DNA from 2 places in the Paenibacillus sp. M2 genome. Region 1 is predicted to be linked to the other one. Evidence: predicted binding sites of a transcription regulator. Region 1 holds the regulator's gene; the other holds the start of a gene.
The links. The regulator Rex, encoded in region 1, represses fermentation and respiration genes when NADH is low (regulators of the CRP and FNR family bind a similar motif). The targets are predictions, from matches to a motif close to TTGTGAAATATTTCACAA.

Region 1 (8,076 bases):
GCCGGTTGATTGTTTGCATCGAATTTAACCCAGACCATAACATCCTGGTTATCCTTATTTTTGCCGATCAGGGTCCAGTAGATGTTGTCAGAGCCTTCTTTGTCTCCCCAGATGTACTTGCGCAATTCATCATAGGATGTAATGCCCAGTTGCTTCTGTGCTGCCTGTATAGCGAGAGCTTCTTCCTTACGCTGGTCCTGCGTGACATAGACGTAATAACGCTGAAGTCCAAACAGAATCAGAACCAGTGCAAGCAGCGAAATCCATATCCACTTCTTTTTTTTCTTCAAAAGCCGAACTTCCTTTCCCTATGATGCTCTGTCCTGCAATTAACGAGCAAGCAGACCATCAAATGCCAATTGAGACTCACGCAAAATGCGTTCTTCATCCAGCGTCAGACATTCGCCGTGTTTGACCACTTGTTTTCCATCCACCCATACGTGCTCAACATCTTTGGCAGAAGCCGAGTAGATTGTATGTGAGATCAGGTCTGTATGTGGATAGAAATGTGCCTGTTCAATGTCAAGAGCGATAAAATCAGCCTTCATGCCGACCTCAAGTGCTCCGGTATTGTTCATGAAAATGGACTTGGCACCGTATGACGTTCCGAGGAGTAACGCTTCGCCTGCTGGCACAGCCGTCGGGTCACCAGATACACCTTTGTGGATCAATGCAGCCAGTCTCATTTCCTCGAACATATCCAGGTTGTTGTTGCTTGCCGGTCCGTCTGTTCCGAGTGAAACGGTAACTCCTGCTTTCAGTAATGCTGGTACCCGCGCAACACCGGAAGCAAGTTTCAGGTTACTTCCCGGGTTATGGGATACAGCCACATCATGACGGGCCAGAATCTCAATCTCTTCGTCATTCAGATGCACCGCATGTGCAACCAGGGATGGACGTGAGAAAAAGCCCAGTTTCTCCAGATGTGCCACAGGACGCAGTCCATAATCAGCCACGTTCTGCTCCACTTCACGAAGCGTTTCAGACATATGTGTATGGAGAGGAAGGTTCAGGTCGTTCGCGACCTGCACAAGCTTCTCTATGTAGTCAGGAGGGCATGTATATGGGGCGTGTGGCGAGATTACAGTTGTAATGCGACCATCTGCCTGTCCATTCCACTCACGTGCAAACGCTGCCGACTCCTCCAGTTTCCGCAGTTGCTCTTCTTCCGAGCACAGCCCGATTACACCACGTGCCAGTGCTGCTCTAACACCGGATTGCTCCACAACTTTGGCAACTTGATCCATGTGATCGTACATGTCCAGGAAAGCTGTAGTTCCGCCTTTCAACATTTCAAGCACCGATAGCGAAGTTCCCCAATATACGTCTTGTGAAGTCATTTTCGCTTCCATCGGCCACATTTTTTCCTGCAACCATACTTGCAACGCAAGATCATCTCCGTGCCCTCTGAGCAACGACATTGCTGCATGACCATGCGTATTGATCAGACCCGGCAGGAAGAACAGTCCTTTTCCATCCACTTTGGTACAATTTTTGTCTCCATCCGGCAATGTCTCACCAATATGCACAATCTTGTCATCCTCGACAACCATGTATCCTTGAACCACGTTCCATGTTGTGCCGCCTTCATTAACGGCAAATTTGCCGTTGTGAATTACCCATCTATTTGTTGTCATCTTCCTCGTCGTCCTTTCCAGTCTCCAAGTAATAGGCCAAACTAAGCAGATCCGTTGTAAAGTCAGCATGGTGAATGCGGATATGCGGCGGTGTTTTTAGAATGGTTGGTGCAAAATTAAGAATCGCTTCGATTCCGGATTCAATAAGCTGATCGGCTACATTTTGGGCTTCCGTATCCGGAACCGTGATAATTCCGATGCGGATGTTTTCTGTTTTAACCGCTTCCGTCAATTCATTCATTGGTTTTACCGTCAAACTGTTAATCTGACTACCAATCTTCGGTCCATATGCATCAAATACAGCAACAATCTTCATGTTGTCTTTCAGATATGTGTTGTAGTTGGACAAGGCTTGACCGAGATTACCCGCTCCTACCAGAGCTACATTAATTTGCTGATCGATTTTGAGAATGTGACGAATTTTCTCGATCAAATAGGATACATCATACCCGATCCCTTTACGACCAAAATCACCGAAGTAAGCCAGGTCTTTACGAATTTGGGCCGGATTCAGATCCAGCCTCTGTCCAAGCTCTTGAGAAGAAACAGTAGCCACCTCACGCTGATGCAACTCGTTCAAATAACGCAAGTATACAGGCAGACGTCGTACCACCGCTTCCGAAATTTTATCCGATTTCATTCTTGCTCCCCCTTACCAAGGCCACGATAAAATAATAGATGAAAAGATGAGCATTCTGTATAAACTCAAAGATAAACATGACATTTTATACAGAATGCTCCTTGTAATTTAGGTTATAAGTTCTTACGTGCAACTGCTTTAATCGGATACGGAAATATCTAATAAAGTTTAACGCCAAACGATAGTCTCATGCAATGATATAACGAACAAAACAACCATTATTCTTGTTCATTAACAGGTTTTTCCAACCACTCGGTAATTCGTGGAACCATTTGCTCCGTGAGCATATGCTCCATTTTGGGACCAGGTAATGAATATAAAAAGAATTTACCATAGTACGCTTCAATCACCCGTGTATCATAAACAATGACAATTCCTCTGTCCTTCGCTGTACGCACCAACCGGCCAAATCCCTGCTTGAAACGAATGACCGCTTGCGGCACGGACAGTTTCATGAACGGATTTTTCTTCTGTTCCTGAAGCAACTCACTCTTGGCTTCCACCAACGGATGATTCGGTGGCTGGAAAGGCAGTCGCACAATAGCGAGACAGGTTAGCGCCTCTCCCGGGATATCTACACCCTCCCAGAAGCTGCTTGTACCCAGAAGTACCGTAGCTTTGGCATCTTGGAACCTGCGAGTCAGCTTAGAGCGGCTTCCACTGTCAACGCCTTGCCCAAGCAACGAGATGTCGTTACCAGATAGCGCCTCCTTCAGCGGATCATAGACCTGTCGCAACATCTTGTATGAAGTAAACAGAACCATCATGCGTCCACGCGTGGCAATTGCCGTCTCTGCAAGTGATTGCACCAGCATATTGACAAAGTGCGCATCACCCACACTGCCCTTCACACTCGGGAAATCACGCGGAATCACCAGAAGTGCCTGATCGCGATAGTTGAAAGGTGATGGCAGCATCGACGTTAACAACCGATTATTCTCGGAAGCTTCCTGCAAGCCAAGCTGTTCAATCATGAACTGGAATGACTTATCTACCGAAAGCGTAGCCGATGTAAGCACAACACTTTTCTTTTTATCAAAAAATAAATCCTTAAGTTGTGCACTGACATCTACAGGTACAGCATACAGCTGGAGAGATTTGCTGCGGAATTGACCGCTGGCTTCCATCCAGTACACCGTTTTGGCATCATCCATACGCATGAAGAAACGCAGATTCTCCTTCAATGTGGTCAGATCTTTCAGCAATCCTGTAATGTCCGTAATCAGACTATCCGATTGATAATCATCCTGATCCTCTTTCACTTCAAGCAGCAATTTGTCCCCTTTGCGAACCAAATCGCCCAGAGTCACATAGATCTGGTTCTCCAGACCCTGCAACTCCTGCCATTTTGCAGGTTTCTGAGAAGCTTTCAGACGCAGGGAAAATTGCCCCGTCTCTCCCGGTGAAGCATCACTTCGTTCAGGCAACAGACCGAACAAGGCATCACTCATACGATCCCACAGATCCTTAACTTCAAGAGCGAGCGGGAACATCTGATCCACCATGGAGCCCCATTGCACCGAATTTTCATGCCCGGATAACTGCGAACGAAGCATAGGCAGCTGTCCATTACGACTGTCTTTAAACAGGCGGGTCAGTGTATGAACCAAGGTGAAATATTTCATATGCATTCCAAGATGTTTACCAGCTACATCCTCCAGATGATGTGCTTCATCGATCACAAGACTCTCATAGGCTGGCAGCAGCTGATGCGCGGCTTTCACATCCGTAAATAATTTGGAGTGATTGGTGATTACAATATCAGACAACCCGGCCTCATGTTTGGCACGATGGTAGAAACATTTGCGGAACCATGGACATGATCTTCCCAGACAAGACTCAGATTCGCTCTGTACCGTCTCCCAGAAGTCCCCTCCGCGTCCGCTAAGGTTAAGTTCCTCATCATCTCCGGTTTCGGTCTGCGTAAGCCAGACAATCATCTGAGCAGCTGTGAAATAATCCTCTTTAGGTGTGGCGAATTCACGTTTATTGATTTTGTGTTCAAATTTGCGCAGGCACAGGTAATGTCCACGTCCTTTGAATACAGCAGCCTTAAACGGGAACGGAACCACTTGAGTCAGCATCGGAATGTCCCGCTCTCTCAATTGCTCCTGCAGGTTGATTGTATGCGTGCTGACCATAACTTTCTGTTCTTGCTTCACACTTTCGTAAATAGCAGGCAAGAGATAACCCAGAGATTTACCAGTGCCTGTTCCTGCTTCGATCAAGAGATGTTTCTCTTCATCCAGGGCTTGCCTTACACTGCTGAACATCTGAGTCTGCGCTTCACGCTCTTCATAATGATCCAGCGTATCCTTCAGGTTCTCCCGAACCTGGTCCATAAACTGTTCGAAGCTTACACCATCGAGGGGGTTAGCCTCCCGCTCATCGCGTGGTGCACCTATATCAGTCCAATCACTTACATTAAGAGCAAGCTGACGATAATAGGTATGTCCGTCCAGATCCTGAATCGGCTCTGCTTCCTTCTCACTGCGCATTCCGTCCAAAAACCAACCCAAGTCACTGTCTTCTGGTGCAAACAGATCACTGAGGCGCTGAATCGTTATGAGCGGTAATTCCTTTAACTCATCCAGACATTTGAGCAGCACATAGGCTGTCGCCAGTGCATCACTGTCTGCCTGGTGAGGGCGATCATGTTGAAATCCAAATTCGGAAGACACATAACCAAGTTGATAAGAACCCAGTGATGGGAATGTAATCTTCAGAAAATCAATCGTGTCCAGAATGCGGCCAGTGAACGGCAAATACCCGCAACGGTCAAGAGCATTCTGCAAAAAGTGAAAATCAAAAGCGACGTTGTGTCCAACAAGCACCACATCATTAAGCAGCGGAACCATCTCCATCATCATCTCTTCGAGTGAAGGAGCGTCCGCCACATCTTCATCGGTAATACCCGTCAACCCCGAAATAAACGGGGGAATCGGTACACCAGGGTTCACATAAGAACTATATATTTGAGTTATGCTGTAGTCATGATCTATGATGGCAAGTCCGGCCTGTATAATCTCACCGTCGGACTGCGTGCCGGTTGTTTCGAAATCCAATACGGCAAATTTCATTGCAATGTACGGTCCCTTCCATTCCAGTCTATGTTACAGCATAGCAAAAAAAAGGGGATTTGAAAATTAACTGACAAAAAAGCGGTGTCCCCGCCGCTATGCCAAAGGAGGGAACACCGTTTTTTGTCGCCGAATTCCCGCTTAATGAAGGGTCGTCAGCTGATTAGCATATTGCAATTTTCCCCTGTTCAACCTGCAAGCTTCCATGTTGTACAGTGGTTCGGTCAATGTCGGGTCATACTGAAGGGCCTGTGCAAAGAGTGAGCATGCAGCTTCGGGATTCGCAAGCTTGGCTTGAATACAGCCCAGGGCGTTACATACAAGCCCTTTTAATCGAGGAGAACCCTTAAGGTACATGATCTGCTGCAAATGTGTCCCGGCTTCCGCCATTTGTTCCAGATTCAGATACGCGAGCGCCAGGTAAAAACGTGTCAATGCACTCTCCGGATGGTCGGTCACAACCCGGGAGAACTGCATGATCGCCTGCGGATACATCTGTAATTTGAAATAGCCCTGACCTCGACTGAAACATTCCAGATGGAGTTCAGGCAGAGCAGTAACAGCTTCCTGTTCCGGTTCAAGGGAAGTAGGCTTATCCATCTCCCGCTCCCTCACCTGGCTCATCTTTTCTTCAAACATCAGCCATTCATCCAGCATTCCGTCACTCATCCGCTTAAGCAAATTCCACTTTTGCAGCAATTCCTGTTTGTTTAGGCCTTCAGCGGAAGGATAGCTCTTGATAATTTCATCTAACATGTCGTTCATTTCTGCGAAAACATGCTGGAACATCGATGCATCCCCACCCTTGAAAAAATGGATTAGTGCAGTGACCTGTACTCATTTTTTGCTTCAAGGGCCGATTTCATTCTCCTTACCAGTCGATTACATAATTGTTGCGTGGACTTCCTGTTTCATTGTTTGTACAGGTTTATTCTGTCCATCTACAAACACAACGGTGGGTTTGTGAGTATTTGCCTCTTCTTGCGACATCATGGCGTAAGAAATGATAATGACGTTATCTCCAGGCTGCACCAGACGTGCAGCTGCGCCGTTAAGACATATGACCCCGCTTCCGCGTGGTCCTGGAATCACATAAGTTTCCAGACGTGCACCATTGTTGTTGTTCACGATTTGCACTTTTTCGTTTTCCATCAAGTCGGATGTTTCCATCAAATCTTCATCTATGGTAATGCTACCCACATAGTTCAAGTTGGCTTCCGTTACCGTAGCCCGGTGAATTTTGGATTTCATCAGTGTTCTAAACATGGGACAGTACCTCCGATTTTTGCAACCTTATATTGTCAATCAATCTTGTTTTTCCGAATTTCACCGCAAGTGCAATGAGCAGATCATCACGTCCTTGAACTTCTTCCTGATCTGCGAGCGGCTCCAGGCTTGGAAAAGCCTGAATCTCGGCGTAGTCGATAACCGCAAGTGGTGAGGTTGCAATCTGCTCGTGCAGAATACGACGGATATCTGCGGCGTTTATAGCTGCACCTGTATCTGCGGCTTCCTGAGCTGCACGCAGTGCCTTCGACAGAACCAACGCCTGTGTACGCTGTTCAGCGCTAAGATAGACATTTCGTGAGCTGAGGGCAAGCCCATCCTCTTCGCGAACAATTGGACAGGGTACAATTTCTACAGACATATTCAAATCATTCACCATCTGTTGAATGACCGCAACCTGCTGAGCGTCTTTCATACCAAAAAATGCACGCTGTGGCTGTACGATGTTGAAGAGCTTGGAGACTACAGTTGTTACCCCATCAAAATGACCCGGACGGGAAGCACCACATAAGCGATCCGTCAGTTTTGAGACAGATACCGTCGTTTGCGTTGCCTGTGGATACATCTCTTCCACAGAGGGAATAAATACGATATCCACTCCTTGTGAGCGTGCTGTTTCCACATCTCTGGCTTCATCCCGCGGATAGCTGTCAAAATCTTCATTAGGGCCAAATTGAATCGGATTAACAAATATGCTTAATACCACGATATCGCTCTGTTGTCTGGCTGCCTGCATCAAGCTTGCATGACCTTGATGAAGATAACCCATTGTTGGTACCAGACCTACAACGGATGTATTGGACCTAATCGCTTGACGCTTCAAGCTTAGTTCCTGTCTTAACTCTGCGATTGTCCGTAATACTTTCATGAGTTACTCCCCACCTTTTCCTTGCGTTGTCCGCCGTACAGTTGATCCAAAACACCATCCGCAACATTGAATACATGCTCTTCGGCCGGGAACGAACGATCTTTCACTTCTTTCACGTAAGCTTCGATGCTGGTTCTGATTAATGTACCCACATCTCCATAGGTTTTGACAAAACGTTTGGGCGTATACGGAGAAGCGTATTGAACCACATCATGGAATACCAGTACCTGACCATCACAGCCTCGTCCTGCTCCAATTCCTATGGTAGGGATGGATAGTTCCTCCGAGATCGCCCGTGCAACTTCTTCCGTAACCAGTTCAAGCACAATACCGAACGCACCAGCAGCTTCCAAGGCCTTGGCTTCGTCCATCAGACGTTTCGCATCCGCTGCATCCTTGCCCTGAATGCGGTAACCACCAATCTGATTAACCGATTGAGGTGTCAGTCCGATATGTCCAAGAACCGGCACGCCTGCTTGCACGACTGCTCTGACGGTGTCCGCTATCTCAACTCCGCCTTCCATTTTAACCGCATGGGCATGCCCCTCTTGCATCAGTCGACGT
Region 2 (8,076 bases), 2.4 Mb from region 1:
TCTCCAGTGGCAGTCCGGGACGATCCCAGTTAATGCCGTGACAGATGCCAAGACTGCCGGGTTTGTAGGTGATGGGTTGCCACAGACAGCTGGCATAGATCACTGGGCCGCGCGCTGCGGCTGCCATCCGGTCAAAGGCTTCCGGTACATTATCCATGTCATACGAATAACCAAATACGTCAATCTGCTCCGTCCGAGTCTGGAATGCTTCAAAATAGGACAGTTGATGAACTTCGGGAATATGCCCGAGTCCACGGATGACACTGCACAGTTCCAGAATATAGCGTTCCAGTCCACCACCAAATACACGACCGAATTCCCGGTTGTACCCGTCGGTGAAACTATGTGTCAGAATACTCACCACGCCCATCTCACGGTCCCTCCTTCCAGGGAATCAGCCGAGGTTCCGGATCGAGAATAGACTCGTAATGTGCAAGATTGCCCCACTCACCGCTGGGATCAATGCGCTTGTAACGCAAATATTTACGAACCCGGTCCTCCAGACTGCCTGCCCATCCGAGATGCTGAACCTTCAATTCCGTGCTGACCCCAGGCAATACCGTGCAGGACAAGGGAAGGCGGGGAACATGATGATTCTGTTGTGGATAGAAATAAGGATATCCAGGCATATATCGTACAAGTGAAGCGGTATGCCGTTTGTGCAGAGACCAGAGATCATCTTCCCGGTAGTGGGTCCGGCCACCCCACATGTCGTAGAAACGGAATGCAAACCAGTCCGCATACTCCTGATTAATCAGCGTGCGGATGGCTTTCTTGGCTTCTGAGCTGTACAGCTCATCCGCATCAACTGAGAGCAACCAGTCGGGACATGTTCCCGCAGCCGCTTGCCACAAAGTGTTGCGAAGACGCCATTCCTCAGCGAACAGCGGTTTCTCCAGTACTTCCAGACGGACCACCTTAGGGTAGGATTTACATATATCCGGTGTTCCGTCTGTGCTGGCATCGTCCACAATGACGATCTCATCCACGAACTCACTCAGATCATGCAATACTTCTTCCAGGTATCGGCCACGTTCATTGCGAACCTGGAGCATGGCGGTGAGCTTGTTACCTTTGCTTTTGCGAACCCGACGAATGGAGAAGGGTTCTTTGAATACACTCGTTTCCTCTTGTGATACAGCAGCATTCTGTTCTGCCTGACCTTGTGAATCATTCCAGTGATGCACTTGGCTTCGGATGTCCTGCGTTGGTTGTACATGATCCGGGGGATGATCTCCACTTTCCAATGCGTCTGTATGTGTTCGATCGACTATTTCGGTTGGCGTGTAAGTAGTTTCGGTTCGGATATTCCTGTGCACCATCGGTCCATTCAACTGTTGCCTGCGCTTCTTCGGGTCCAGCATCATGGCACCTCCCCAAGCAATTGCTGTACGGCATGATCCAACAGCTCCAGCTCGACAATCCGGGCCAGCGCATCTTCATCCTCCAGTGCTGTCTCAAGGAAATGTCGGACTGCCCCGTGTCGTTCCCCTCGCAGTGCCAGCGCACTGCCGGATAATTGCTGATAGTCCCGGCGACTGGCATCATCCTGAATATCGACTGCATGCACCAGCGCCAGTGCCTCTTCCACGCGTCCAGTCTCCTGGTAGATGCGGAATTTCCAATGTCTCGCGGTTTCTCCGCCAAGTTCGTCAAGGATACGCAGGGCATTTCCGTAATCATCGTTCATACGCAGTACTTCCGCTCGTACAAGTTGATCTTCTCCCGCCTCAAGCCAGCGACATAACTGTTCATAATGATGCCGTTCTTGTTCATCGGCTGCACTAATTCCATACACCCGCAGGGCGTCCTCCAACTGTCCGGCCCGGGCATGAATGGCAGACAGGAATCTATAGTGGGAGACTACACAGTCACCGCGACCATTCAATACCGCATGGGAGAATGCCTCTTGAAGTGAATTGATAGACCGCGGATCTTCAAGCAAGTACTCATAGGCTGCCAGCAAAAAGGATATCGTCTCATGTGCACCTGCTTTGGCTCGGAGCTGTCGGTAGAAGTCGGCACGTACACTGCATTGAAGCAGGGTGACGCTATCCGGAGTGCCTGACAGGATCTGCCGCAGCGCATGCAGGAAGAACAGTTCGTAGTCCCGGAGAGGGACTTCGAGATCATCTTTTTGCATCGTACCTGCAGGTGCAGGGTCTTCACCGCCCAGCCAGATGGCACGTACGCCTTGGAAAAGCAGCTTCATATAACGTGTTTCGGAGGATGTGCCGACCAGATCGGCGATGCCGACCAGTTTGGAAATACTGCTCTCCCATAGCGGAGATTCTGCTTCGTTTCCAGCAGGCTCAGGGAGCAGGGCAATACATAGCTCAGGCTCCAGCGAAGCCGTAGCTATTAGCCAGTAGGGATGGGCGACTACGGCTACGGTGCGAGGTTTCAGCAATAGCTGCTCGGCTTCAGGGAGGGAGATGACGGTAATGGCTGGAGGTACATCTTCTGTTTGCGTCAGGCTGCTGACGTAGTAGACCTCTCCCTCGATCGACAGCAGTGCAGCAATATCGGGATAGGGAAAGGATGACCAGCCCCCTTTGCGGGGGAAGAGAACATATCGGACCGGGGACTGTGTTGTACTGGCCTTATTCAGGCTGACTTCGGAGTCTTCACCTGGTAATGGCGCAGGTTTTTCCATGAATCGTTCACCTCACCTTGACTGTAATATGGCGCGTCATTCGTTCTGCATGTACTTCATGCTTTCACTTCATATGTAAAGCCCTCACGGTACTTCGCATGATATGCCTGAGACTAACATATGGGCATTCCGTCCCAAACATGAGTATCTTCCATGAATAGATGAAGTAGGCAAGCCATTATAGAGCTTCCCTAAGCTCCAATCCTCCATTTTGGCTTCATTCCACGTTCTCGATACTGAAAAAAAGATATTTGAATTCGCACTACAATAGGCTGATTTTTATCTTTTGTGTGACCAGGATCACTTTTTTTTGCTCTGGAGACGGAGATTGTGATAATTATCACATGTATAAAATAGGGAATCTGGCACAATACGTTCATCAACGTATTTGGCGGACAGACAGCGAAGGTGCAGCTTCAATGCCAGATACGCATACTGCGAAGTGAACAGAAAGAAGGGGTAACGGTATGGATCCGATTATGTTATCGCGTATCCAATATGCACTTACAACGATTTTCCATTTCTTTTTTGTCCCGCTATCCATCGGTCTTGTACTGTTGGTTGCAATCATGGAGACGTTGTACGTTGTTAAGGGTAAGGAAATCTACAAAACGATGGCGAAGTTCTGGGGCAAGCTGTTCCTGATTAACTTTGCCGTCGGGGTAGTCACAGGTATTTTGCAAGAGTTTCAGTTCGGTATGAACTGGTCCGAGTACTCCCGATTTGTCGGGGACGTGTTCGGTGCGCCACTGGCTATTGAAGCGCTACTGGCGTTTTTTATGGAGTCTACATTTATTGGTTTGTGGATATTTGGATGGGATCGTTTGTCCAAAAAAGTGCACCTGGCCTGCATCTGGCTGGTGTTTGTCGGCACATTCCTGTCCGCGCTGTGGATTCTGGCAGCCAATTCATTTATGCAGCATCCGGTCGGGTTTGAGATTAACAACGGCCGAGCCGAGATGAATGATTTCTTTGCACTCATCACGAATGGTCAGTTGCTCGTCGAGTTCCCACATACGATTTTTGGGGCATTGATGACAGGGGCCTTTGTTGTAACCGGGATCAGTGCCTACAAATTAATGAAGAAGCAGGATGTGGAGATCTTCCGCAAATCGTTTAATATCGCGATCATTATCGCTCTTGTTTCTTCATTTGGTGTAGCTTTCTCTGGACACTTCCAGGCTCAATATCTCGTGGAGACACAGCCGATGAAGATGGCAGCCAGTGAAGGCACATGGACAACGACAGAAGATCCGGCACCATGGACGGTGGTCGCTTTTATCGATCCGGATAAACAGGAGAGTACGGGTGAGATCAAAATCCCTGGATTGCTCAGTTACCTGTCCTACAGCAAGTTCTCCGGTAGTGTCAAAGGCATGAAGGAACTGAATGCTGAGTATCAGCAGACGTATGGACCGGGGGACTACATCCCGCCGGTACGGACAACGTTCTGGAGTTTCCGTATTATGATCGCAGCGGGTGGTTTGATGATTGTGCTGGCTCTGTACGGTACGTTTCTGGCTGTGCGCAAGAAGCTGGAGGTCGCTGGAAAGTGGTTTATGCGTCTGATGGTATTTGCCATCTCCCTGCCGTTTATCGCCAATACATCAGGTTGGATCATGACCGAGGTTGGAAGACAGCCATGGACGGTATTTGGTTATATGACCACCGAGGCCGGGGTCTCACCGAACGTATCCGCAGGAATGATCCTGTTCTCCACGATTGCGTTCACAGCCGCGTATACGGTTCTTGGTATCGTGATGGTATACCTGTTCGTACGTGAGATCAAGGCAGGACCATTTGCGGTCGATAAGCCGGAAGATCACGATGAATCGGCCGATCCGTTCGGCGTGGATGGAGGTTATTCCGTTGTCACTAAGTGAGTTGTGGTTTTTGCTGATTGCCGTATTGTTTGTTGGTTTCTTCTTTTTGGAAGGTTTTGATTTTGGTGTGGGGATGTCTACAGGCATTATTGCCAAAACGGATCGTGAACGCCGGACCCTGATCAACTCGATTGGTCCGTTCTGGGATGGTAACGAAGTATGGCTGATTACAGCAGGGGGCGCAATGTTTGCTGCCTTCCCGCACTGGTATGCCACGATGTTCAGTGGTTTCTACCTGCCGCTTGTGGTCGTGTTACTCGGCTTGATTGGTCGCGGGGTTGCCTTCGAATTCCGCAGTAAAATGAAACAGCAGCGCTGGCGCAAAACATGGGATATCATCATTGTGGTATCCAGCGCTCTCCTGCCTTTCCTGTTCGGCGTAGTCTTTGCCACGTTCATGAAGGGTCTGCCCATTGATGGGGAGATGCAGTTGCGTGCAGGATTCCTCGATATTGTTAATCCGTACACCGTGATTGGTGGCTTGAGCGTAACGCTGTTGTGTCTCGTTCATGGATTGCTGTTTGCATCACTACGAACAGTTGGTGATCTAAGAGAGCGTGCCTTGAAGACAGCACAAAAATTGATGCTGCCGCTGGCTGCACTACTCGCTGTTTACGCGTTAATGACGTATTTCATGACGGATGTGTTCGCCGTACGGGGCTGGGCTCTTTGGATCATGGTTGTACTTGGCGCAGTCGCGCTTGCACTTGCGGCATACTTTGTTCGTCAGAAGCGTGAAGGCTGGGCTTTTGGTATGACTGGAGCAGTGATTGCAATTGCCTTTGCCTCGGTCTTTATTGGACTGTTCCCAAGAGTGATGGTGAGTTCCTTTGGAGCGGCATATGACCTGACTGTATACAACGCCGCATCCGGTGCGTATTCATTGAAAGTAATGACCATTGTAGCTTGCACATTGCTGCCGTTTGTTCTTGGCTATCAGATCTGGAGTTATTATATCTTCCGCAAACGTCTGAACGAGCAGCACCACCTGGAGTACTGATATGGGACGGGGGCTGCTGAAGCTGCCGGGCATCCGGCCAGTACTCGCGCTGGCATCAGCGCTGGTACTGTTACAGGCGATGACGATCATTATGCAAGCCAAATGGCTGGCACAGGCCATCACGGCATTGTTTGAAGGTTCATCCATAACGGAGCAGTACCCGGTACTGCTGTTGTTCCTGGCTGCTTTTGCCGCCCGCTACGCCCTATCCTTCTGGTTACAACTTGTGACTTCACGATATGCGGATAAGACAGGGACTGATCTGCGCAGACAGATGGTGGAGCAGTGGTTCAAACTTGGGCCGCGTTATGCCAAGACCGAGGGCACAGGGCATCTGGTTACACTGGCACGTGAGGGAACCGCTCAATACAAGACGTATCTCGAACTATTCATTCCTCGCATGCTGGGCATAGGATTCACACCCATCGTCATTTTGCTGTATGTGTTCAAGCTGGATATGATGTCCGGGGTTATTCTGATGCTGACACTACCAATCCTGATCGTGTTCATGATTCTGATTGGCCTCGCAGCTCAGCGGAAGATAGACGGACAATTCCGATCCTACAAAGCACTCGCTAACCATTTTGTTGATACCTTGCGTGGGCTGGAGACGCTAAAAACATTGGGACAGAGCAAAACACATGAAGGCTCCATTCGGCGGGTCAGTCAGCGGTATCGGAAGGCGACGATGTCCACCCTGCGTATGGCCTTCCTTTCTTCATTTGCACTCGATTTCTTCACCATGCTGTCCGTTGCTTCGGTGGCGGTTGGTCTGGGATTACGTCTGACGGAAGGGCATATGCTGCTTGGCCCTGCGTTGGCGGTACTGATTCTGGCACCCGAATATTTCCTGCCTGTACGTATGCTCGGCGCTGATTATCATGCCACATTGGACGGTAAGGAAGCCGGAGCGGCCATTAATCAGGTGATTGAACGGGGGAAAGCTGCTGAACGGAAACAGAAAGAAGCTTATGCAAACGTTGTTGCGCACGCGGACATGGCAGAGGATGGGACGGGACATGCATCATCGTTATCTTGGGGTAAAAGGAAAGCGGGCATTTCGACCATACGTGTCGTGTTGAACGATAAAACGGCTGCGGGACATCTTGCTCCTGATCCTGCTTCTGTTTCTACTATTCCTGAGCTTGTTTCTTCCGCTTCCTCAGTGTTCTCCTGGAATGAGAATAGCAGATTGGCTCTAACCGATGTACAGGTACGACATGATGATGAAGGTCCTTATTCGCTAAAGGATGTCACATTTCAGATCACAGGTCTTGGAAAAATCGGTATTATCGGTGCCAGCGGAGCAGGCAAGTCCACATTAATCGATGTATTGGCTGGTTTCCAGTTACCTACTTCGGGTCAAGTACTGGCTAACGGACAGCCGGTTACACCGGATATGCTCGAATCTTGGCGAAGACAGACGGCAGCTATCCCGCAGCATCCGTATATCTTTAGTGGAAGCCTGGCCGATAACGTTCGTTTCTACATGCCAGAGGCTTCGGATGCGGAGGTGGCCAAGGCCATTAGCGCAGCTGGATTAACCAAGCTGCTGTTCTCATTATCCGGTGGGCTACATGAGCTCATTGGGGCTGGTGGCAGACAGCTCAGTGGGGGGCAGGAGCAACGGGTGGCACTGGCAAGAGCTTTGCTTAGTCAACGAAACATCCTGTTGCTCGATGAACCGACAGCTCATCTGGATGTAGAGACAGAGTATGAACTGAAACAGACCATGCTGCCACTGTTTGAAGGCAAACTTGTATTTTTGGCTACCCATCGTCTGCATTGGATGCCGCATATGGATCGAATTATTGTCATGGACGGTGGCACAGTGGCAGAGACGGGAACACATCAGGAATTGCTGGCACGACAAGGTGTATATTATCAGATGATTCAGGCTCAGATGGAGGCGATATAAAATGAAGTCCGGATATGAACATATGGAGACCGTCCGTAACGGAAAAGAAAAAAATAGCTGGATCGCTCCGTATGTGGCACAGTACCGCTGGAGATTCATCGCAGTCATTGCGCTGGGTACATGCGCTGCCTTGTGTGCGGTACTGCTGCTGTTCACCTCCGGATTTCTGATCTCCAAGTCTGCGCTGCGTCCTGAAAATATTCTGATGGTGTATGTACCTATTGTCGGTGTACGTGCATTTGGGATATTTCGCGCCGTCTTTCGATATATCGAGCGATTGGCAGGACATGATGCCGTACTGCGTGTGTTGGCCGATCAACGGGTGAAGTTATATCGCATTCTGGAGCCACAGGCCCTGTTCCTGCGCTCTCGCATGCAGACCGGAGATGTACTCGGAGCACTCGCCGATGATGTGGAGCGGCTGCAGGATATCTATCTGCGTACAGTCTTCCCCGCCGTTACGGCACTTGTGATGTACGGTGGGGCTGTGATTGCTTTTGGCAGTGTTGATCTGGGATTTGCGCTGTGGATGGGCTTGTATATGTTATTTCTCATTGCCGTGTTACCTGCGATCACCCTGAAAGTGACGTGGAAATGGCGTGTACGGCTGAAAAAGGAA

Region 2: a site for Rex is predicted at 2,985-3,002, ahead of ACETMN_RS31535 (cytochrome ubiquinol oxidase subunit I). Genes of this name have one in related genera too.

The regions. Positions count from the first base shown of each region.
Region 1 is NZ_CP169648.1:4,522,599-4,530,674, forward strand. Features, by position in the region: gene ACETMN_RS20465 (DUF5590 domain-containing protein) at 1-290, opposite strand, end outside; gene ACETMN_RS20470 (amidohydrolase) at 330-1,637, opposite strand; gene ACETMN_RS20475 (redox-sensing transcriptional repressor Rex) at 1,624-2,277, opposite strand; gene dinG (ATP-dependent DNA helicase DinG) at 2,496-5,357, opposite strand; gene ACETMN_RS20485 (tetratricopeptide repeat protein) at 5,499-6,122, opposite strand; gene panD (aspartate 1-decarboxylase) at 6,240-6,623, opposite strand; gene panC (pantoate--beta-alanine ligase) at 6,616-7,512, opposite strand; gene panB (3-methyl-2-oxobutanoate hydroxymethyltransferase) at 7,509-8,076, opposite strand, start outside.
Region 2 is NZ_CP169648.1:6,932,065-6,940,140, reverse strand. Features, by position in the region: gene ACETMN_RS31550 (glycosyltransferase) at 1-370, opposite strand, end outside; gene ACETMN_RS31545 (glycosyltransferase) at 372-1,364, opposite strand; gene ACETMN_RS31540 (tetratricopeptide repeat protein) at 1,364-2,656, opposite strand; gene ACETMN_RS31535 (cytochrome ubiquinol oxidase subunit I) at 3,124-4,539, shown strand; gene cydB (cytochrome d ubiquinol oxidase subunit II) at 4,484-5,539, shown strand; gene cydD (thiol reductant ABC exporter subunit CydD) at 5,541-7,457, shown strand; gene cydC (thiol reductant ABC exporter subunit CydC) at 7,459-8,076, shown strand, end outside.